Linked DNA regions of Phreatobacter stygius. The protein of the gene in region 1 binds, or shares a complex with, the protein of each later gene. Links are inferred from orthologs where the notes say so. Each region holds a gene or a part of one and is shown on either strand. Other genes may lie near its edges. The genes, in order: dnaG and E8M01_RS29770.

The links.
Region 2: the proteins of dnaG (region 1) and E8M01_RS29770 are in contact, whole or in part, in a crystal structure (PDB 2R6A), measured with the Geobacillus stearothermophilus proteins. The link is inferred for Phreatobacter stygius from one-to-one orthologs. Residues at the interface, in WP_049624496.1 of Geobacillus stearothermophilus: Lys456, Leu457, Leu458, Pro459, Ala460, Asn463, Ala464, Leu467, Leu535, Leu536, Ile537, Ala538, Gln544, Glu545, Asp548, Tyr549, His552; in WP_033016901.1 of Geobacillus stearothermophilus: Ser13, Glu15, Ala16, Gln18, Glu91, Leu92, Asp94, Ala95, Val96, Pro97, Thr98, Ala99, Ala100, Asn101, Tyr104, Tyr105, Ile108.

What each region holds. Positions count from the first base shown.
Region 1 is NZ_CP039690.1:777,493-784,832, forward strand. What follows is about bases 1-2,966. They hold dnaG (DNA primase), read right to left. Parts: upstream 2,471-2,966; coding sequence 530-2,470; downstream 1-529. Other genes in these bases: rpoD (RNA polymerase sigma factor RpoD), read right to left, coding at 1-308; E8M01_RS03685 (DUF2189 domain-containing protein), read right to left, coding at 2,554-2,966. Also shown: more of E8M01_RS03685, read right to left, coding at 2,967-3,228; E8M01_RS03690 (LysR family transcriptional regulator), read right to left, coding at 3,612-4,544; E8M01_RS03695 (FMN-dependent NADH-azoreductase), read left to right, coding at 4,683-5,312; E8M01_RS03700 (ABC transporter substrate-binding protein), read right to left, coding at 5,728-7,317. UniProt on the Escherichia coli protein: RNA polymerase that catalyzes the synthesis of short RNA molecules used as primers for DNA polymerase during DNA replication.
Region 2 is NZ_CP039690.1:6,288,199-6,304,377, reverse strand. The notes cover bases 7,003-9,980. They hold E8M01_RS29770 (replicative DNA helicase), read left to right. Parts: upstream 7,003-7,735; coding sequence 7,736-9,226; downstream 9,227-9,980. Other genes in these bases: alr (alanine racemase), read left to right, coding at 9,243-9,980; E8M01_RS29775 (outer membrane protein), read right to left, coding at 7,003-7,391. Outside these bases: E8M01_RS29815 (acyl carrier protein), read right to left, coding at 84-323; fabG (3-oxoacyl-[acyl-carrier-protein] reductase), read right to left, coding at 522-1,259; fabD (ACP S-malonyltransferase), read right to left, coding at 1,271-2,215; E8M01_RS29800 (GTP-binding protein), read left to right, coding at 2,393-3,625; rpsF (30S ribosomal protein S6), read left to right, coding at 3,930-4,448; rpsR (30S ribosomal protein S18), read left to right, coding at 4,451-4,711; E8M01_RS29785 (DUF2232 domain-containing protein), read left to right, coding at 4,878-5,828; rplI (50S ribosomal protein L9), read left to right, coding at 5,859-6,425; more of E8M01_RS29775, read right to left, coding at 6,552-7,002; more of alr, read left to right, coding at 9,981-10,361; DNA repair protein RadA, read left to right, coding at 10,382-11,794; E8M01_RS29755 (CvpA family protein), read left to right, coding at 12,353-12,961; purF (amidophosphoribosyltransferase), read left to right, coding at 13,201-14,730; E8M01_RS29745 (SDR family NAD(P)-dependent oxidoreductase), read left to right, coding at 14,743-15,486; E8M01_RS29740 (winged helix-turn-helix transcriptional regulator), read right to left, coding at 15,686-16,063; E8M01_RS29735 (NAD(P)-dependent oxidoreductase), read left to right, coding at 16,170-16,179. UniProt on the Escherichia coli protein: The main replicative DNA helicase, it participates in initiation and elongation during chromosome replication. Travels ahead of the DNA replisome, separating dsDNA into templates for DNA synthesis.

The DNA.
Region 1 (7,340 bases):
TCGGTATCGGCTTCGTCGGCCTCGTCGGCCGCCGGCGCCTCACCCTCGCCTTCTTCCGCCGTATCCTCATTGTCGACGACATTGATGCCCATTTCACTGAGCATCGCATTCATGTCTTCGATCTGGTCCGAGGTGAACGAGGCCGCAGGCATGACCGCATTGATCTCGTCGATGGTCACATAGCCGCGCTTCTTGGCGCGCTTGATCATCGCACGGACACCGGCATCGGAGAGGTCCAGGAGCGGGCTGTCGGGAGCCTCGGTCTCCTGATCCGCGCCTTCCGTTTTCTCGGTTGCCTTCGTTGCCATTTCGTCGTCCATCGCTCGCCGGGGTGCTGACCCCGCATGGCGCGTCGGGGTGGGTTCAAGGCCCGCCGCAACGCCAAAAAAGGGGCGGCGCTCGCTTGGAGCGCGCCCCGACCGCTAGTGATTCGCTACCCTTAAGGCCTCTGTCCTTAAGCCCTCATGAACCATGACCCGCCGCCTCGTCTCCGCTGCGCGGTCCTGCCCGTCCGTCGTTCCAGGCCTGCTCATCCGGACCGACTCCCCCGCCCGGACGAATGACCGAACCCCTCGATCAGGGCTTCGGTACCAGTCAGCTCCGCTTCGCGACGTTTGACGTCGATCAGCCAGTGCTCATTCGCTTCCGTGGGGTCATCGCCGAAGGCACGCTCGGCATCCCTGATTTCCTTAATTAGCGCTTGCTTCTTGCGATGCAAGGTCAGGAGTTGGCCGAAGGTGACTTCGACGTCGATTCTCGCCGCGCCCGGCATGGCCCCCCAGACCGCGCTGGAGGTCGCAATAGCGCGGATTTGCTGGATTAGCGCACCATGCCCATGGGCCATGAGAGCCGATGCATAGGCAACCTGCTCTCCCTCGACGCCGTGCGCATGCACTTCCAACAAGGCAACTTTGAGGCTTTCCGCCTGTGGATGGCGAAAATCCAGCGCCGCGAGATCTTCCTCGGCGCCATCGATCAGCCAGGGGTGATTGAGCAGGGCCGTGAGAATCAGCGCCTCGCGCAGCGGCATCGAGGCGCGCGGGCCGCGCACCAGCGCGGAATTGGACAAGGACGGCGACGGCCGGTGATCGGGAACCGCGAAGCCGCCCTGGCCGAACCCGCCCTGGCCGCGAAAGCCGCCCTGCCCGCGAAAGCCGCCTTGCGGCCCGCCCTTGCCGGCTGAGCGCCGGTCGCGCTGCTGCGGCCGGAACAGATCGGACAGCCGGCCGAACACGTCGTCGCGATAGTGCCGCCGGACGTTCTCGTCGCCAATGGTGGCGACCACCTCGGTAAAACGCGCTTCCAGCGCGGCACGCTTTTCCGGGGTGCCGAAGACACCAGCCTCGGTCTCGCGCTGCCACAGCATGGAAGCGAGCGGCTGGGCCCGTTCCAGCACGGCATCGATGGCCTCCCGGCCGGAGGAGCGGATCAGGTCGTCGGGGTCCTGGCCCTCGGGCAGGCTGGCGAACATCAGGCTGCGGCCGGGCTTCAGGTGCGGCAGCGCGATATCGACGGCGCGATAGGCGGCGCGCCGGCCGGCCTTGTCGCCGTCGAACAGCAGGATCGGGTCCGGCGCCATGCGCCACAAGAGTTCGAGCTGGCCTTCGGTCAGCGCGGTGCCGAGCGGCGCCACCGTCTCGCCAAAGCCGGCCATGACCATGGCGATGACGTCGACATAACCCTCGACCGCGATGACCCGGCTGGTCTTGTGGCTGGGTTCGCGGGCGCCGAAGGCGTTGTAGAGCAGCGAACCCTTGTGGAAGAGCTCGGTCTCCGGCGAGTTCAGATATTTCGCCGGCACGTCCTTTTCCAGGGCGCGGCCGCCAAAGGCCACCACCCGGCCGCGCAGGTCGGTGATCGGGAACATCACCCGGTCGCGGAACCGGTCATAAGGAACCGGAATGCCGTCGCCATGAACCAGCAGGCCCGCCGCCACCATGTCGCCGACCGGCACGCCCTTGGCACCGAGATGTTCCTTCAAGGCGAAGCGCTCGGCCGGTGAATAGCCAATGCGGAACTTCACCTGGGTCTGCGGCCCCAGCGCCCGCCCGGCGAGATAGCCGCGCGCCTTCGCGCCCTGGCGATCCTGCAGCTGCGCCTCGAAGAATTTCGCCGCAAGCTCCAACACCTCGTAGAGGCTCTTGGCCTTCTCGGCGCGCTGAACCTCTTCCGCCGTCACCTTGGGCATCGGCACGCCGGCAAGCGAGGCCAGTTGTTCAACCGCCTCGGGGAACGACAGCCCCTCGGTCTCGATCACGAAACTGAACTGGTCGCCGTGCTTGCCCGACGAGAAGCAATGATAGAAGCCCTTCTGGTCATTGACATAAAAGGACGGCGTCTTCTCGGCGTTGAACGGCGACAGGCCGCGCCACTCGCGGCCCTGCTTCTTCAATTTGACGCGTTTTCCCACCACCTCCGACACGGGGAGGCGTTGCCGGATCTCGTCCAGGAATGACGGCGGAAAGCGCATGAACCCGTCTTAGCACTTCCGGCGCCTGGGAACGAAGCGGCCTGTGGGAAACCAGCCGCTTCGGCACTGGTGGCACAAGCCGGTTAACGCTCGATCAGCTTGCGATAGAGATGCCAGGTCGCGTGGCCCAGCACCGGCATGACGATGGCAAGCCCGACCAGCGCCGGGATCGAGCCCAGCACCAGGAGGGCGGCGACGATCAGGCCCCACAACGCCATGGTGGCCGGATTGGCCTTGACCGCCTGGAGCGAGGTCTTGATCGCCGTCGTGGCGTCGACATTGCGGTCGAGCAGCAGCGGGAACGAGACCACGCCGATCATCAAGGTGACCACGGCAAAGACGAAGCCAATGGCATTGCCGACGAGAATCAGCGTCCAGCCGGCCCGGCTGGTGAAGATCTCGCGGAAGAAATCGATCGGATCGCGCGGCACGTCGTCGCCGAACATGCTGCGATAGAGGATCAGCGCCACCCCGAGCCAGCACAGGAACAGCACCATCAGCACGCCGCCGAGTTCGGCGATGGCCGCGCGCGAGGGCGAATGCAGCACGTCGAAGGCATGGCGCCAGGAGGTGTCGAGCCCCTGCTCGCGCCGCCGGCTGATCTCATAGAGCCCGATCGCCGCGAAGGGCCCGATCAAGGCGAAACCCGCGGCCAGCGGAAACAGCATCGGCAGCACGTCGAAACCGACGGCGAGCCGGCCAAGATAGAGACCGGCGATCGGATAGATCAGGCAAAGGAACAGGAGATGGCTGGGCATGGCCCAGAAGTCATCGAGGCCTTTCGCCAAAGCGTCCTTCAGATCCGCCGGGACGATCCGTCGGATCGTCGGCGGCGCGACACTGACCGGAGCAACCGGCGCAGGCCCACCATCGGCGCGGGCGCGCAAGGATTTCGGAGAAGCTGCACGTGCTTTTGCCATGTCGTTTCACCCGACTTGGAGGCCGTTCAGGCCGTTCTTGCACTGCGGCAATGCGGACATTCACTTCCGCTGCCGCCAGCGTCGAGCCTGAACTCGGTATCACCGCTTGTACACCGGGACGAAAGGCTTGTCGCGTCAGGAGAGCACACGATGCGGCGGGGCCGGGCCGAAGTCTTGGGCCGAAGTCTTGGGCCGAAGTCTTAGGCCCCCTCGCCAAGACCTCACGGAACCGCGCGCAGCGCCTCCGTGCATTCTTTCATCATGCGCGGATACTCCTTGACGATGTGATCGATCAGCGCCCGCACCGCCGGCAGCAGGCCCTGCCGTGTGGTGAAGACCAGGTGGATCGTACCCATCGGCGCGGTCCAGCCGGGCAGGACCAGGACCAGCGCGCCGGCGTCGATCGCGTCATCGGCCACCTGCTCGGGCAGCAGCGCGACGCCCAGCCCCTCGATCGCCGCCTGTTTCAACATGGCGAAGCTGCTGCCGCTCAGCCGCGGTTCATGGGCGACCTCGACCTTGCGCCCGTCCGGATCGGTCAGGTGCCAGGTGTCCTGGACGAACTGTTCGGTGGACGACAGCGTCGGCACCAGGCCAAGCGTCTCGACGCCGATATGGCCGCCATGGCGGGCGATGAAATCAGGGCTTGCCACCAGCACCTGCCGGCTCTGGCCGAGGATCCGCATGGTCAGGTTCGGATCGGTGTCGAGCCGGGTTCTGACCCTCAAGGCGACGTCGACGCGCTCTTCGATCAGGTCGACCGGCCGGTTGGCGACCAGCATCTGCACCTTGACCTCGGCAAAGCGTTTCAGGAAGGCCGGCAGGATCCGCGCCATCAGGCTCTGCGCGATATCGGGCGGGCAAGCCAGCCGGACGATGCCGCGCGGCTCGGCGCGGGCCTTGGCGACCAGCGCCTCGGCAACCTCGACGCCAGCCAGCACCGACTGGCATTGCTGGTAGAATTCCTGGCCGATATCGGTCACCCGGAACCGCCGTGTCGAGCGCTCGATCAGCCTGACGCCAAGGCGCTGCTCGAGCCTGGCGACATGTTTGCTCAATTTGGATTTGGGGATGTCGAGCGCCCGGCCGGCCGGCGAAAAGCCCTTGTGCTGGACAACCGCGGCAAACAGATAGAGGTCGTTCAGGTCTTGCACCGGCTTCACTCCTGCCCTTGCGAGCGCCTTGCAGCGTTTCCAAATCGAAACGATCAGTTCGATTTTTGCCGACTTCAGCCTTTTCGTTCTCAATCTATATCGGGTGTCCAGTCTCGCAACGCCACAAGGACACCTGCCATGAAACTCCTGCACATCGATTCCGGCATTCTCGGCGACTATTCCGTGTCGCGCCGCCTGACGGCGGCGCTGGTCGAGCGCCTCAAGACCGAACATCCCGGCCTCGAGGTCACCTATCGCGATCTCGCCGCCGATCCGATCGCTCACCTGTCGGGCGCCTATCTGTCGGCCCAGTCCGCCGACCCGAGCCAGCACGGCGCCGACCTGCAGAAGGACCTGGCGGCCGGCGGCCGCGCGCTCGAGGAGTTCCTCGCCGCCGACATCGTCGTGGTCGGCGCGCCCATGTACAACTTCGCCATTCCCTCGCAATTGAAGGCCTGGCTGGACCGCGTCGCCGTCTCCGGCAAGACCTTCCGCTATACCGAAAAGGGCCCCGAGGGCCTCGCCGGCGCCAAGAAGATCATCGTCGCCTCGTCGCGCGGCGGCATCTACAGCGCCGGCTCGCCGGCCGCTGGCCTGGATCACCAGGAGAACTATCTGCGCACGATCTTCGGCTTCTTCGGCGTCACCGACCTCGAATTCGTCCGCGCCGAGGGCGTCAATATCAGCCCGGAGAAGAAGCAGGAGGCGATCACCGCCGCCGAGCGCGAGATCGCCGAGCGCCCGATCGCGCTGCCGAAAGCCGCCTGACCGGATGACCATGGACGGGGCGGCCTCGTGCCGCGCCGCCCAGGACCGCTGCACAGTGGTTATGACGGGTTGATTGCCGCGAGCGGATGAATGCGTGGATGCCCGGGACAAGCCTGGGCACGACGATGTGTTGACGTCACAGTGTGCTGGACCACGGCGCGGATCCTGCGCCCGGTCGATGCAGCGCCCGCTGCTCCAAGGACAATTCTCGTCTTGGCCGGGCTTGTCCCGGCCATCCACGAATTGATTGCCGCGAGCGGATGAATGCGTGGATGCCCGGGACAAGCCCGGGCAAGACGACGTGGTGCCAGCATGAGGAAGTGGTGCCAAGCCGCCATTGCGCCGTTGTCTCCATCAGCGCGGCGCCTATCCAGCCAAAGGGTCATAATCACTGTGCTGCGGTACCAGGACCGCCTCAGCCGCGCCTGACGTTCCAGAACACCGGATTGCCGTTCAGCACGCCGGTCAGATTGTTGCGATAGGATGTCGGGAAGAAGCGCTGGCCGAGCGGCACATAAGGCACGTCCTGGAAGGCCAGCGTCTGGATCCGTCGCGCGATCTCCTTCTGCGCGGCGAGGTCCGGGGCCTTGAACCAGTCGTCGCGCAGCGTTTCGAGGCCCGGAATGGTCGGCCAGCCAGGACCTGCCGAGCGGCCATTGGCGCGCAGGAAGGCGTGGCCTGCCGGGGTGAACATGTCGGTGCCGCTCCAGAACGTGTGATAGACGTTCCAGCCGCCCTGCTCGACCGGCTCGGTCTTGGCGCGGCGCTGGACCAGCGTGCCCCAGTCGCTCAGCTGGTAGTCGACGTTGAAGCCCATCTTCTTCAAGAGGTCCGCGCCAATATCCGACAGCGCCCGCGAGGCCGCGATATCGGAAGCGCCGAGCACGACGACTTTCTCGCCCTTGTAGCCGGCGGCCGCGATGGCCTCCTTGGCGGCGCCGATGTCGCGCGGCTTGGTCAGCGCCTCCATGCCGGCGTCATTGGCGAGCGGCGTGCCAGGGCAGAAAATGCCGACGCCGTCCTTCCAGAGTTCGGGTTCGTTGGTCTGCGCCTGCATGAATTCGGATTGCGAGACGAAGCTCAGCACCGCCCGGCGTAGCGCCGGATTGTCGAACGGCGGCACCAGATGGTTGAGCCGCATGGTCGAGATCCAGCCGGTCGGGTCGATGACCTTGGTGGTCACGTCGCGCAGCCGCCTGACCGCCGGCAGAAGATCGGCGTCCGGCGTGTACCACCAGTCGATCTCGCCGTTGCGGATGGCCCCGAGCACGGTGTTGGCATCCGGCATGATGCGCCATTCGACCCGTTCGAAATGGGCCACCTTCGGGCCCGCCGACCAGTCCGGCGTGCCGCTGGCGCGCGGCACGTAGTCGGCGAAACGCTGATAGGCCATCAGCGCGCCGGGCACGCGATCGGCGACCAGGAACTTGTACGGGCCGGAGCCGACCATTTCGGTGATGCGCTCGGTCGGCGCGGTCTGGGCCAGCCGCTCCGGCATGATCGCGCACATGCTGGGCGACGACTTGCCGAGCGCGTCGGGCAGCAGGGGAAACGGATATTTCAGCCGGAAGCGGATGGTCTTGTCGTCGGGCGCCGACAGGTCGTCGGTCGCCGCCATCAGCGCCTGGCCGAAGGCGTCGCGGGCGCCCCAGCGCCTGATGCTGGCCACGCAGTCACGCGCCAGCACCCTCGACCCGTCATGGAACTTCAAACCGTCGCGCAGCGTCAGCGTCCACAGCTTGCCGTCGTCGCCGGTCAGCGCCCCGTCCAGCATCTGCGGCGACATGCGATACTGGCCGTCCATGCCGAACAGCGTGTCGAACACCAGGAAACCGTGGTCGCGGGTCGGATAGGTCGTGGTCCAGACCGGATCGAGCACCGCGACATCGGTCTGCGGCACGAATTTCAGGACATTGGCGCCCTGGGCCAGACCAACCGACGGGGCGGCGAGGACGGCCGCCGCGCCCCCCAGGAAATGACGGCGGTTGAAAGCTTTGCTGGCCATGGGTGCGGTCCCCTCGCAACCGG
Region 2 (16,179 bases), 5.5 Mb from region 1 along the record:
AGCTCCTGAACGAAAGGCCGGAGGCGTTCAACGCTCCCCGGCCCCTCGAACATCATTTGGTTAAAGTCCAACAGCCCGAAAAATCAGGCGTTGGCAGCTTTCTCGAGGAATTTCACCGCGTCGCCGACGGTGAGAATCGTCTCGGCAGCGTCGTCCGGAATCTCGACGCCAAATTCTTCTTCGAACGCCATGACGAGCTCGACGGTGTCGAGGCTGTCGGCACCCAGGTCGTCGATGAAGCTCGCGGCCGGGACCACTTTCTCGGCATCAACGCCGAGCTGCTCCACGACGATCTTCTTCACTCGGTCAGCGATATCGCTCATAAGTTTATCCTCGTTCCATCCGACGATAAGGCACCGCCCACGATGGGACGCGGTGTGCGGCATTCAAGATTGGTGATGGCGGGCCGCTCCGCCGTGAATCTGGATCATCTCGGGAAGGCCCCCTGCCCGAACCGTCAGGCTCTCTAACACAGGCCTAAAGGTTTTGCCAGCGCGCCTCCGAAACGCCAAAATAATGAATTATATCATGGCCATGCCGCCATTGACGTGGAGCGTCTGGCCGGTGACATAGGCCGCTTCCTCCGAGGCGAGATAGACAACGGCGGCGGCAATTTCATTCGCCTTGCCGAGCCGACCCGCCGGAACACGCGTCAGGATCGTCTCCTTCTGCTTGTCGTTGAGGGCATCCGTCATGGCCGTTTCGATGAAACCGGGGGCCACGCAGTTGACCGTCACGTTGCGGCTGGCGACCTCGGCCGCAAGCGCTTTCGACATGCCGATAAGGCCGGCTTTCGAGGCTGCATAATTGCCCTGGCCGGGATTGCCGGTGACCCCGACCACCGAGGTGATCGAGACGATCCGGCCCCAGCGCTTGCGCATCATCAGCTTGGTCGCGGCCCGGGTCAGGCGGAAGCTGGCAGTCAGGTTGACTGCGATCACCTGGTCCCACTCCTCGTCCTTCATCCGGATGAACAGGTTATCGCGGGTAATGCCGGCGTTATTCACAAGAATGTCGAGCCCGCCCATCGCCTTGTCGGCAGCCGGCACCAGCGCCTCGACCTCTTCGATCGACGACAGGTTGGTCGGCAGGACATGGGCGCGCGCACCAAGAGCCGCCGCCAGTTCGTCGAGTTTCTCCCGGCGCGTGCCGGACAGGGCAACGGTTGCGCCGCGCGCATGGAGCGCTGCCGCCACCGCGCCGCCGATGCCGCCGGTCGCACCGGTGACGAGCGCCGTCTTGCCAGTCAGATCGAACATGGGAGCACCTCTTATCCGCGCGAAGCCTTGAAGGCGGCGATATCGTCGGGCGAACCGATGGCGCTGCCGGTGGCGCCCTCGGCGATCCGCTTGACCAGGCCCGACAAGACCTTGCCGGCGCCGATCTCATAAAAGCTGGTGACGCCGAGCCCGGCCATGGTCGCCACGCATTCGCGCCAGCGCACCGTACCGGTGACCTGTTCGATCAGTCGCCGGGTGATCTCGGCGGGATCGGCGATCGGCTGGGCCAGGACATTGGCGACAACAGGCACCATCGGCGCCTTGGCCGGCACGCTGGCCAGCGCCGCCGCCATGGCGTCGGCGGCCGGCTGCATCAGCGCGCAATGAAAGGGGGCGGATACGGGCAGCGGAATGGCGCGTTTGGCGCCGCGTGCCTTGGCCAGTTCGCAGGCGCGCTCGACCGCCGCCTTGTGACCGGAAATCACCACCTGGCCGGCGCCATTGTCATTGGCCGCCTGACAGACCTCGGTCTCGGCCGCTTCCGCCGCGATCGCCACCACCGCGTCGAACTCCAGGCCGAGAATCGCTGCCATGGCACCGACGCCGACCGGGGTTGCCGCCTGCATGGCCTTGCCGCGGATGCGCAGGAGCCGCGCCGTGTCGCCGATCGAAAAACTGCCGGCCGCGGCCAGCGCCGAATATTCGCCGAGCGAGTGGCCCGCGACATAGGCGACGTCGCGCGACAGGTTCAGTCCGGCTTCGGCTTCCAGCACCCTGACGACGCCGAGCGACACCGCCATCAGCGCCGGCTGGGCATTCTCGGTCAATGTCAGCGTCTCGATCGGCCCGTCCCAGATCACCGCCGACAATTTCTCGCCGAGCGCATCATCCACCTCGGCGAACACCGCACGCGCCGCGGGAAAGGCGTCGGCCAGGGCCTTGCCCATGCCGACGGCCTGGCTGCCCTGGCCGGGAAAGGTGAAAGCAACGGTCATGAAACCCTCGCGCGCTGCGTCAAAGTCGCGGCGAACTCGCATCGGGTCGCTCAAGAGTCAAGCAAGCAGTCGCCCGAATGCCGGGAAAACCTGTCGATTGGACAAGGGCTTCGCCGGCCACTTGCCGGGGGCATCGTGATTAGGTTATGTTATAGTATTACATATATAGGAGCCTTCATGCTTGCCGGTCGTTCCGATCCTCGCCTGCCCGTCACCGTGCTTTCCGGCTTTCTGGGCGCCGGCAAGACCACTCTCTTGAACCATATTCTCAACAACCGTGAAGGCCGGCGCGTGGCGGTCATCGTCAACGACATGTCGGAGGTGAATATCGACGCCGACCTCGTCCGCGACGGCGGCGCCAACCTGTCGCGGACCGACGAAAAACTGGTCGAGATGACCAATGGCTGCATTTGCTGCACCTTGCGCGACGACCTCCTGAGCGAGGTCAGGCAGCTCGCCGAGAGCGGCAAATACGAGTACCTGCTGATCGAAGGCACCGGCATCGCCGAGCCGCTGCCGATCGCCGCCACCTTCTCGTTCCGCTCCGAGGACGGCGAGGCGCTGGAGGACATCGCCCGGCTCGACTGCATGGTCACCGTGGTCGACGCGATCAATCTCCTGAGGGATTTCGGCAGTCATGACGTCCTGGCCGATCGCGGCGAAACGGCCGATGAAGGCGACGAACGCACCTTGGCGGATCTCCTGACCGACCAGATCGAATTCGCCGACGTGGTGATCATCAACAAGATCTCCTCGGTCGACACCACCCAGCAGGCACTGGTCGAAAAGATCGTCCGCGCGCTCAATCCGGACGCGCGGGTCATCACGGCCGATTTCGCCGCGGTGGCACTGGCCGAGGTGCTCGACACCGGCCGCTTCGACAAGGACACGGCCGAGACCCATCCGCTCTGGGCCAAGGAGCTCTATGGTTTCAAGGACCACGTGCCGGAAACCGAGGAATATGGCATTTCATCCTTTGTCTATCGGGCCGCCAGGCCGTTCGATCCGGTGAACCTCGACGCCTTCCTGAAGGCGACCTGGCCTGGGCTGATCCGCGCCAAGGGCCATTTCTGGCTGGCGACGCGGCCGGACTGGTGCGGCGAACTGTCGATCGCCGGGGCGGTCTGCCGCACCTCCGCCATGGGCTTCTGGTGGATCGCGGTGCCGAAGGCGCGCTGGCCCGACAGCGACGAATGGCGGGCCATGCTGAAGCGCCACTGGCACCCGGTCTATGGCGACCGCCGCCAGGAACTGGTGTTCATCGGCGCGGGGCTCGATGAGGAGCGCATGCGCGCGGCGCTCGACGATTGCCTGGTCGGCCGCGCCTCCGACACCCGGTTCGATGCCGCCGAGCACGCCGACCGCGCCGATCCCTTCCCGGCCTGGCGCAGCCAGGCCCAGGCTGCGTGAGACGTTTTGCCTTGAGCGTCTCCGTTTTTCACCGCGTCATGGCCGTGCCTGTCACGGCCATCCACGTCTTCCCCGGTCAAGACCGCGCGTGAACGCTTTAGCCTTGAACGCTTTGGATTTTCGCGTATAAGGCCGCCTTCGCTTCGATCGGCTGGTGGCTGAACGGGTGGCAGGTTCGCCTGCAGGGGGTTCTTAGATCCCCCGTCATCCGGTGTCTCCGCCTTCGAGAATTCTGTCGGGCCTGTCCAGGGCTTGAGGGGCTTCGCGCCGAAGAAGCGTCATTTCGAACGAGGAGACAGGCCGAATGCCTCTCTATGAGCACGTGTTCCTGGCACGCCAGGACGTTACTGCGCAGCAAGCCGAAGCGCTTGCGACGCAGTACAAGGACGTTATCGAAGCCAATGGCGGCTCGGTTCCCAAGACCGAGTCCTGGGGGCTGAAGTCGATCGCCTTCCGCATCCGCAAGAACCGCAAGGCCCACTACACGCTGATGAACATCGACGCGCCGCATGCAGCGGTCGCCGAGATGGAGCGTCAGATGTCGATCAATGAAGACATCCTGCGCTTCATGACCGTCAAGGTCGAGGCTCTCGAAGAGGGCCAGTCGGCCATGCTGCAGAAGCGCGACCGCGATGACCGCGGCGAGCGCGGCTTCGGCGATCGTGGCTTCGGCGGCGGCGGCGGCTTCGGCGGTCGTGACCGTGGATTTGGCGGCGGCGGCGGTGGCGACCGCAGCGGTGGTGGCGGTGGCCCCCGTCGTTTCCGTGACCGTGACGGCAGCGATGTCGAACCGGTTGTCGAAGCTGTTGCGACGGAGGAGTGATCATGACGGCCGCATCGACGACATCGACCGGTGGTGGCGCGCGCCGCCCCTTCTTCCGCCGCCGCAAGACCTGCCCGTTCTCGGGCCCGAATGCGCCGGTCATCGACTACAAGGACGTGCGTCTGCTGCAGCGCTACATTTCCGAGCGCGGCAAGATCGTCCCGTCGCGCATCACGGCGGTGTCCGCCAAGAAGCAGCGCGAGCTCGCCCAGGCGATCAAGCGCTCGCGCTTCCTCGGCCTGCTGCCTTACGTGATCAAGTAATCAGAGGCGTGATTAAGTAATCACCCGATGAGACTGCCGGCGGGACGCCCCGCGCCCCGCCGGTTCGACTGAAGAACTATGTGATCGTCGGCCGGACGGATGACCCGTCGCGGCTGAAGTTGGGGTCAAGCCCCCTAACCCTCGGGATCGAGCGGGACAGCTGACGATGGGACCGACCCTCGCCATTGCCTTCGGCGCCGGACTGGCGTCCGCCCTCCTCTTCGCGACTCTCGCGTCGGGGAACCCGCTGGCTATCGTCCTGTTCTATTTCGCGGCCCTGCCCGTGCTGATCGCAGGCCTCGGCTGGGGCCATTATGCCGGCGGCTTTGCCAGTGCCATCGGCGCGCTCGCGCTGTCGCTGGCGCTGCGCTCGCAGCTCGGCCTGTTCTTCTTCTTTTCGATTGGCCTGCCGGCCTGGATCCTGACCTATCTGGCGCTCACCGTGCGGCCGCAGCCGACCGCGGCCGATCCGGCTGCGGTTCAATGGTGCCCGCCGGGCCTGCTGCTGTCGGTCATCGGCGTTTGCGCCGTCGCCTTGACCTTGTTCGGCATGGCCGTGCTGTTCGGGCTCGATTTCGACGCCTATCAGGCGTCGCTGCGGGCAGCGGTCGACCAGACGCTGCGCCAGATGACCTCGGCCGATGCCGAAACGCAGGCGACGCTCGCCGCCTTCATGACCGCCGCCGTGCCGGTGGCCGCCGCGATCGTCTGGACCTTCGTCACCGCGCTCAACCTGTTCGTCGCCGGCCGCATCGTGCGCGCCTCCGGCAGGCTTGCGCGGCCCTGGCCGGACCTGCCCTCGATGCGGCTGCCGCGCTGGATGGCCGGCGCCTTGCTCGCCGGGTCGCTGGCGTCTTTCGCGCCCGGGGTCATCGGCCATGTCGGCATCATCGTGATGGCGGTCGGCCTGGCGGTGTTCGCGCTCGCCGGTTTCGCGCTCGCCCATGACGTGACCCGCGGCTGGGGCATGCGCGGCTTCGCGCTCGGCCTGCTCTATGCGATCACCTTCATCATCGGCTGGCCGATGATCTTCGTGGCGCTCGCCGGTCTCGCCGACGTGCTTTTCAACCTGAGGGACAAGCGCCAGGCGCCGCCCTCGGCTCCCTCCAACACATGACATGCATCTGACAACACAAGGAGATTGAACATGGATGTGATTCTGCTGCAGCGCGTCGCCAAGCTCGGCCAGATGGGCGAAGTGGTGAAGGTGAAGCCGGGTTATGCCCGCAACTACCTTCTGACCCAGGGCAAGGCCCTGCGCGCCACCGAGACCAACCGCAAGAAGTTCGAGACCATGAAGGTCCAGCTCGAGGCCCATAACCTCGAACTGAAGAAGGATGCCGAGGCCATCGCGGCACGGCTGGACGGCACCACCTATGTGGTCATCCGCCAGGCTGGCGAGACCGGCCATCTCTACGGCTCGGTGTCGGCCCGCGATCTCTCCGAGGCGATCACCGCCGGCGGCGTGACGGTCGAGCGCTCGATGATTCAGCTCGACAGCCCGATCAAGGCCATCGGCCTGCACAAGGTGACGATCGCGCTGCATCCGGAAGTCGACGCCCATGTCACCGTCAACGTCGCCCGTTCGGTCGGCGAGGCCGAGCGCCAGACCCAGGGCGAGGACCTGACCCAGCGCGCCGAGGAGCCGACCTTCGAAACCTTCAATCCGGAAGATTTCCAGGACGGTGGCGAGGCTGGCCAGCCCGAGGCCTGAGCCGTCGGATCAAGCCGGCCGCCGGGTGGCGGCCGGTACCAAATGCAAAACGCCCGGCTGCGAAGCCGGGCGTTTTTCGTTTGGGCCGTCGGGCGCTGGACTGCGCCCTCGCCCCGAACTTTGGGATCAATAGCGCGCGATGATCGGTTCGACTGCCATCGGCGGCGCACCGAACAGGTAGCTCACGCCAACCCGGATGGCATGGGTTTCGATCCGGTTGTTGATGTCGGACGAATTCGGATTGATCGAGCAGGCCGCGGTGGCCAGGCAGCTCTTCGAGCCGTAATTGGTGTAGCGATATTCGAGACGGGCCGACCAGTTATAGGAGAACTTGTGCTCGATGCCGGCGCCGATGGTCCAGCCGAAACGCGTCGAGTTGTATTTCACGACATGGCCGACGAAGCCCTGGCAATCATCGAGAACGGTACAGGCCTTGAAGTTGGCGAAGGCAAGACCGCCGGTCATGTAGAACAGCGTCTTGTGATGGGTCCAGCCGAGACGGGCGCGGACCGAGCCTTGCCAGTTGGACTGGAGGCGCTGCTGATAATGGTTGCCGACGCCGAAATCCGGATTGGAATTGTACCAGGACGACTGGATCGCACCCATCGGGCCTTCGAAGTCGGCTTCGATGCCGAACAGCACTTGATTGAACAGGCGCTGATAGCCGGCATGGAGACCGTAGCTGAAGCGCGTATTGGCATAGTCGTAGTCGAAGTCGTAATGCATCACGCCATTGCCATCGGGCCGCTGCGCGCCGGTGGCGTCGCTATGCGAACCCCAATTGCGCTGCGACTGCAGGCCGACCTGACCGCCGATATAGAAGCCGCTCCATTTGTCGACATAGCTCGGAGCAGCAGCAATGACTTCCGAGCCTCGGAGCGCTGCTCCGCCGAGGTCGGCCGCCTGAGCCCCGACCGCTGTGAAGGCCGCTAGGGCGACCATGGGTAATGCGACACGCTTGAACATGGGAGCGCCCCTTCACGAATGAGTAACCGCTTGTGCGGATGGCAAAGGGATCGCATGGCAGAGTTAACGTTGGGTTTCCGTATTAGGTAAAAAGGTGATTTCGCCGCGACATCTATGGGGTCCGAGTCGATTTCTTGCCCAGGGCTTGCGCCACCGGGCGCGGCGGGCCGGGCGCGAACAAGCCGGCGGCGTGTCAACCGGCAAAGCGTTCGCCTTTCCGGACCTGTGAGAATCGGGGACATTGCGGTCTCACCGACCGCCGCCAAAAAACGCTTCGCGCGGGCTGGTCCCAAGCCTGCTAGAGACGGGGTCCCCTGAACTCTCCAGCCGAAGTCTGAAACGCAATGGCCGCCCTGCCCGCCCTGATGCCTGTCGGCTCCACCGACCTGACGTTTCGCCAGGCGCCACAGAACATGGAGGCCGAGCAGGCGCTGCTGGGCGCGATCCTGGTCAACAACGAGGCGTTCTACCGGGTTGCCGACTTCCTCGATTCGAAACATTTCTTCGACCCGCTGCACCAGAAGATCTACGAGACCACCGCCTCGCTGGTCCGCAGCGGCAAGCTCGCCACGCCGATCACGCTCAAGACCTTCCTCGATCCCAATATCGACATCGGCGGATTGACGATCGTCCAATATCTGGCGCGGCTGGCCGGTGAAGCCACCACCATCATCAATGCCGAGGATTATGGCCGCTCGATCTATGACCTGGCGATTCGCCGGGATCTGATCCAGATCGGCGAAGGCATGGTCAATGTCGCCTATGACGCGCCCGTCGACATGCCGCCGCGCACGCAGATCGAGGATGCCGAGCGCAACCTGTTCGCGCTGGCCGAGACCGGCCGCTATGACGGCGGCTTCCAGCGCTTCACCGACGCGGTGGCGCGGGCCCTCGACATGGCGGGCCAGGCCTACCAGCGCGACGGCCACCTCTCGGGCATTTCCACCGGCCTGCGCGACCTCGACAAGACGCTCGGCGGCATGCAGCCCTCCGACCTCGTCGTGCTGGCCGGCCGCCCGGCCATGGGCAAGACCGCGCTCGCCACCAATATCGCCTTCAATATCGCCAAGGCCTACAGGTTCGAGGTCGAGGCCGACGGCACGCACAAAACCACCAATGGCGGCATTGTCGGCTTCTTCTCGCTGGAAATGAGCTCCGACCAGCTCGCCACCCGTATCGTGGCCGAGCAGGCGCAGATTTCCTCCTACAAGATCCGCCGCGGCGACATCCAGGAAGACGAGTTCTACCGGCTGACCGAGGCGGCGCGCGAAATCCAGGCCATTCCGTTCTACATCGACGACACCGGCGGCCTGTCGATCTCGCAGCTGACCGCCCGCGCCCGCCGCCTGAAACGTCAGCGCGGCCTGGATTTCATGGTGGTCGACTATCTCCAGCTCCTGTCCGGTTCGTCGAAGAACAACCAGAACCGGGTGCAGGAACTGACCGAGATCACCACCGGCCTGAAGGCGCTGGCCAAGGAGCTGAACGTGCCGATCCTGGCGCTGTCGCAGCTGTCGCGCCAGGTCGAATCGCGCGACGACAAACGTCCGCAGCTCGCCGATCTTCGCGAATCGGGCTCGATCGAGCAGGACGCCGACGCCGTCATGTTCGTGTTCCGCGAGGAATATTATATTCAGAACCGCGAACCGAAACCGGGCACCGAAGAGCATATCAAGTGGCGCGACGAGATGGCCCGGCTGCACGGCAAGGCCGAGGTGATCATCGGCAAGCAGCGTCACGGCCCGACCGGCACGGTGACCTTGCAGTTCGAGGCGAACGTGACGCGGTTCTCGGATCTCGCCGAAGAGGACCACCTGCCCCAGAGGCTGGAATAAGGGCTGGAATAGCACCATGAGCGGCATGTCCGACGTTCCGGCCGACGAGGCCGGCGCACGCTTGACCGTCGATCTCGGCGCCCTCAAGCGCAATTACCAGGCGCTCGCCGCCATGACCGCCGGCGCGGAATGCGCCGCCGTGGTCAAGGCCGATGCCTATGGCATCGGCATCGAGGCGGCCGGTCCGGCGCTGGCCGCCGCCGGCGCCCGCACATTCTTCGTGGCTCATCTCTCGGAAGCCCGGCGGTTGCGCGCCGTGCTGCCGTCGGCCGCCATCTACGTCTTGAACGGCCTGTTCGGCGAGGCGCTCGCAACCTATGCCGACCACCAGCTGCGGCCGGTGCTCGGCAGCCGTGACGATATCGAGCGGTTCAGCGCCTTCTGCAGCCAGACGGCCAGGCGCTGGCCGGCCGCCATTCATGTCGATACCGGCATGAACCGGCTCGGCCTGGACCTGGCCGAGGCGGCGCTGCTGGCCGAGCCCGGACCTCATGCGCTGGCCTTCGAGCCGGCGCTGCTGATGAGCCATTTCGCCTGCGCCGACGAACCCGGCCACCCGCTGACGGCAAGGCAGGTCGACCGCTTCGCCCAGGTGCGCGGGCTGTTCCCGGGCGTGCCCGGCTCGCTCGCCAATTCCGCCGGCTGCACGATGAGCGCGGCGCGCCACGACCTCGCCCGGCCGGGCGTCGCGCTTTACGGCGCCCGCTACCGGGCCGACCGTGCGCCGCTCGAGCCGGTGGTCCGCCTGGACGCGCCGCTGGTGCAGGTGCGCGAGGTGCGCGCCGGCGACACGGTCGGTTACGGCGCGACCTGGAGCGCGTCGCGGCCGAGCCGCATCGGCATCGTCTCGGTCGGTTATGCCGACGGCTATCTGCGCTCAGCCGGCACCACCAACCATCAGGCCGGAGCCTATGCCAGGGTCAATGGCGTGACCTGCCGGCTCGCCGGGCGCGTCTCGATGGACCTGATCGCCATCGACGTGACCGATGCCGGCCAGGCGGCGCCTGGCGACACGGTGACCCTGATCGGCGACGGGATTGGCGTCGACGACGTCGCCGAGGCCGCCGGCACGATCGGCTACGAGGTGCTGACCAGCCTTGGGCGGCGCTATAACAGGCGCTATACCGGAGGCTGATTCCAGCTCCAGCAGGCTCCATGGCGCGCAACATCACGTCTTTCGTCTGTCAGTCCTGCGGTGCCAGCTATGGCCGCTGGCAGGGCAAATGCGAGAGCTGCGGCGCCTGGAACACGATCGCCGAGGAAAATGTCGGCACCGGCGTCGGCGGGACGCCGGCCAAAGGCTCGGCCAAGAAGGGCCGCACCTTCGCGCTGGCCGGCCTCGACGGCGTCGGCGATCAGGCACCGCGCACCGAAACCCAGGTCGGCGAACTCGACCGGGTGTTCGGCGGCGGACTGGTCAAGGGTTCGGTCATCCTGATCGGCGGCGATCCCGGCATCGGCAAGTCGACGCTGCTGATCCAGGCCTCGGCCCGGCTCGCCCGCATGGGCCACCGGGTCGTCTATATCTCCGGCGAAGAGGCGGTCGACCAGGTCCGGCTGCGCGCCGAGCGGCTCGGCCTGACCGCCTCGCCGGTCGAGCTCGCGGCCGAAACCAATGTCGAGGATATCGTCGCCACCCTGTCGGAAGGGCCGACGCCGCGGCTGGTGGTGATCGATTCGATCCAGACCATGTGGACCGACAAGGTCGAGAGCGCGCCGGGCACGGTCAGCCAGGTCCGCTCGGCCGCCCAGGTGTTGATCCGCTACGCCAAGAAGTCCGGCGCGGCGGTGATCCTGGTCGGCCATGTCACCAAGGACGGCCAGATCGCCGGCCCGCGCGTGGTCGAGCACATGGTCGACGCGGTGATGAGCTTCGAGGGCGAAGGCGGCCATCATTTCCGCATCCTGCGCGCAGTGAAGAACCGCTTCGGCCCGACCGACGAGATCGGCGTGTTCGAGATGACCGGCAAGGGCCTGCGCGAGGTGCCGAACCCGTCGGAACTGTTCCTCGCCGGCCGCGACCTCGGCGCGCCGGGAACCGCGGTCTTTGCCGGCATGGAGGGCACCAGGCCGGTGCTGGTCGAGATCCAGGCACTGGTCGCGCCCTCGACGCTGGGCACGCCGCGGCGCGCCGTGGTCGGCTGGGACCCGGCGCGGCTGTCCATGGTGCTGGCGGTGCTCGATGCCCATTGCGGCGTCCGGCTCGGCAGCCATGACGTCTACCTGAATGTCGCCGGTGGGCTGCGGATCGCCGAGCCGGCGGCCGATCTGGCGGTGGCGGCGGCCCTGGTGTCGTCGCTGACCGGCGCGGTGATGCCGGCCGACGCGGTCTATTTCGGCGAGGTCAGCCTGTCCGGCGCGGTCAGGCCGGTGGCGCAGGCCGCGGCGCGGCTGAAAGAGGCCAAGAAGCTCGGCTTCACCAGGGCCGTGGTGCCGGAAGTGGCGCGCGGCGAAGCCGGCGAGCCGGGGCTCGGCACCCAATCGGTCAACAACCTTTCGACGCTGGTCGCCGACATCGCCGCCTCCGGCGTCGGCGCGCGCAAACCCAAGGCCGTCGCGAACGAATAGGCGGCTCGGCTTTGAGATTACCGCTTCGAGGTCAGGGCGGCCGGGGCGCGGATCCGATGGGATCTGCGACGGGAGCGCCTGGGCTGAATGCGTGGATGGCCGTGACAAGCCCGGCCAAGACGAGAAGCGGCGTCGACGGAAGCACACCGGATCGCCGGTCGCGTAGACCAGCAGGCCAGGACAGCGCGAGCCCCACATCGTCTTGCCCGGGCTTGTCCCGGGCATCCACGACTTGCCGGCCTTGCGGCGGCCGCGGCGCAGGCCCGTAAGGATCCGTCACGGGAACAACCGGGCTGAATTCGTGGATGGCCGGGACGAGCCTGGCCAAGACGAGACGTGCCGGCCGGCTCACATGCGCTTGCCGGCACGGGTCCGGGATCAGCGGTCCATCGGAATGCCGGATGGACCTGCAACGCCACCGATCAGGCGGCTGGATTACCGGCGCGATTTGCCTGTGGTTGACGGGGTGACGGCAGCCGCATGCCTCGCTATAAGCGCGTGATCGCGCGGCCTGTTGCGACTCGCGTCAGTCATTTTGCTTGCCCGGAGCCCTCCCCGATGCCGGTCACCTATCTCGACATTGGCCTCGCCGTGATCATGCTGATTTCAGCTTTGCTCGCGATGGTCCGTGGCTTCGTCCGCGAGGTTCTGTCGATCGCCTCCTGGGGCCTGGCGGCGCTCGCCACGTGGTGGGCCTTCCCGCGGCTGCTGCCGCTCGCCCAGACCCAGGTGTCGAACGAACTGGCGGCCAAGGCGATCGTCATCGCCGGCGTGTTCCTGACCGTGCTGGTGGTCGTCTCGCTGATCACCATTCGCATCTCCGACGCCATTCTCGACTCCAAGATCGGCGTGCTCGACCGCACCCTCGGCTTTGCCTTCGGCCTGGCCCGCGGGCTGGTCATCGTGGTGGTCGCCTTCGCCTTCTTCACCTGGCTGGTGCCCAACACCAACCGGCCGGACTGGGTCGCCAAGGCCAAGTCTTACGCGCTGCTCGACAGCACCAAGGACTGGCTGATCGAGAAATTGCCGCAGGACATCGAAGGTTCGGATATTCTGCGCCGGCTGAACCGCTCGCAGCAGCCCGCCGCCGATGCCGCGGCGCCGCCGGCCGCACCGGGAACGGCTCCCGCGGCGCCGCCGGCCCAGCCGCAGCCGCGTCGCCCATAGGGCGATGACTTGGCGATAAAAGCCTGTTCGGGCGGCGCATGGCCGCCGTGCATGGGGTGGAAAGGACTTTCTAACCGGCGCATCGCCCCGCATATGACGTGACGGGGCGACGATCGGAGCCTTCGGGACGCTGATGCGATCGATCCGGATCGAATCGGGGCCCGTATTTCTGTTGGCCACGAGATCGAACCGGCGCCCGCTTCCGGGCCCCGGCGATGTCGTTCTTGGACGAGGACACCATGACGCGATCCCTGGAGGTGCGCCTCCACGAGGCGGACCTGGAGCATCAGCGCGAGGACTTCGACCCCCAGACCCTGGATGACGGGGCCTTCGACAGTGAAGCAGACCGGCTGCATGAGGAATGCGGCGTCTTCGGTGTCCACAACCATCCGGATGCCGCGGCGCTGACCGCGCTCGGCCTGCACGCCCTGCAGCATCGCGGCCAGGAGGCCGCCGGCATCGTGTCGTTCGACGGCGCCCGGTTCCATTCGGAACGTCGGCTCGGCCTGGTCGGCGACAATTTCTCCAAGCGCGAAGTGATCGAACGCCTGCCCGGCCAATCGGCCATTGGCCATACCCGCTATTCGACCACCGGCGGCACCATTCTGCGCAACGTCCAGCCGCTGTTCGCCGAGCTCGAGACCGGCGGTTTCGCGGTCTGCCACAACGGCAACCTGACCAATGGCCTGACTCTGCGCCGCCGGTTGATCGCCGACGGCGCGATCTACCAGGCGACATCGGACACCGAAGTCATCCTGCACCTGGTCGCCCGTTCCCGGCGCAACCGTTTCACCGACCGGTTCATCGACGCGCTCGGCCAGATCGAGGGCGGTTATGCCTTTGTCGGCATGACCAACAAGAAACTGATCGGTGCCCGCGACCCGCTCGGCATCCGGCCGCTGGTGATCGGCGAGCTCGGCGGCAAATATATCCTGACCTCCGAGACCTGCGCGCTCGACATCATCGGCGCACGCTTCGTGCGCGAGGTCGCCGTTGGCGAGGTCGTGGTCATTTCCGACCAGGGCCTGGAATCGATCATTCCGTTCCCGCAGCGCAAGCCGCGCCCGTGCATCTTCGAATATGTCTATTTCGCGCGGCCGGACTCGATCGTCGACGGCAAGAATGTCTATGGCCTGCGCAAGCAGATCGGCGCGACCCTGGCCAGCGAAGCGCCGGTCGAAGCCGATGTGGTGGTGCCGGTGCCCGATTCCGGCGTGCCGGCGGCGATCGGCTTCGCGCATCGGTCGGGCATCCCCTACGAGCTCGGCATCATCCGCAACCACTATGTCGGCCGCACCTTCATCCAGCCGACCCAGACGGTGCGTGAGCTCGGCGTGCGCCTGAAACATTCGGCCAACCGGGCGGTTGTCGAGGGCCAGCGCATCGTGCTGGTCGACGACAGCATCGTGCGCGGCACGACCTCGCGCAAGATCGTCCAGATGATGCGTGATGCCGGCGCCCGCGAGGTGCATTTCCGCATCGCCTCGCCGCCGATCAAGTTTCCCGACTATTACGGCATCGACATGCCGGACCAGGACAAGCTCCTGGCGGCGCGCATGTCGCTCGAGGAGATGAAGGTCTATCTCGGGGTCGATTCGCTCGCCTTCATCTCGATCGACGGGCTCTACCGGGCGCTCGGCGAACCGGGCCGCGACCCGGTGCAGCCGCAGTTCACCGACCACTATTTCACCGGCGACTACCCGACGCCGATCACCGACCTGGTCAGCGAAAGCGCCAAGCAGCTCTCGCTGCTCGCCGAAGCGAGCTGAGACGCCATTTCCATGACCGACAAGCCCCTTTCAGGCCGGGTGGCCTGCATCACCGGAGCCTCGCGCGGCATCGGGCGCGAGACCGCCCTGCTGCTCGCCGCGGCCGGCGCCCATGTGGTGGCCGTGGCGCGCACCCAGGGCGGCCTGGAGACGCTCGACGATGCGATCCGCCAGATCGGCGGATCGGCGACGCTGGTGCCCCTGGACGTCAAGGACGGCGATGGCCTGGATCGCCTCGGGCTCGCCATCCATGAGCGTTGGGGCAAGCTCGACGTGCTGGTGGCGAACGGCGCCATTCTCGGGCCGATCTCGCCGCTCGGCCATATCACGCCGAAGGAATGGGATCACACTGTCGCGGTTAACCTGACCGCGCAATGGCGCTTGATACGTTCGTTCGATCCGCTGCTGCAGCAATCCGATGCCGGCCGCGCGGTCTTCGTCTCGTCCGGCGCGTCGTGGCGCAACCGGCCGTTCTGGGGCCCCTATTCGGTGACCAAGGCAGCGCTCAATTCGCTGGCTTTGACCTATGCGGCGGAGACCGAGAACAGCCCGATCCGGGTCAACCTGTTCAATCCGGGCCCGATCCGCACCAGCATGCGGGCGCAGGCCATGCCCGGCGAGGACCCGGCGACGCTGGAGGGCCCGGAAGGCCCGGCGCGCGCCATTCTGGCGCTCTGCCTGCCCGACGTGACCGAAACCGGCAAGATCTACGACTATCCGACCAAGACGCTGAAAGCGTTCCAGGAACCGGCCTGAGGCGTGCGCAAAGCCTCGCCCGCTTGCGGGAGAGGGTGGCCGCGGAGCGGCCGGGTGAGGGTCTGAAAAGGGCCCGCCCATCATTTCGGTGCGCAATGCGCGTCGCGCATCGACGCAACCACCCTCACCCGCCGGCTCCGCCGGCACCCACACCCCAAGAAGACGTGGGCGAGGGTTGACGCGTGACGACGTGCTGGCCTCACGCCGCCTGCGACAAGCCCTCGGTCCCGTCGTAACGCTGCTGCGCCGCCACGACGTCGGCAAGGTGGGTTTCGGCCCAGAGGCGCAGGCTGTCGACCGCCGAATAGAGCGTCCGGCCGAGCTCGGTGATCGAATATTCCACGGTCACCGGCACGGTCGCGAAGGCCTTGCGGCCGACCAGGCCGTCGCGCTCCAGGCTCTTCAGCGTCTGCGACAGCATCTTCTGCGAGATGCCGTCGATCCGCCGGCGCAATTCGTTGAAGCGCAGGGGCTCGCTGGCGAGCAGGAGCAGGATCAGCACCGCCCATTTGTCGCCGACGCGGTCGAGCACCACGCGGGTCGGGCATTTGCCGTCGAAAACATTGGGGTCGCGCAAGACGGTTCCTCCGGGGTGACCACGTGACCTGAAAGTGCCTTCTTTACAGGTCGATGCTTCACGCGCACTTGGTATCCATCGGTTACTACCATATGGAGACCCTCCAATGAAAGTCG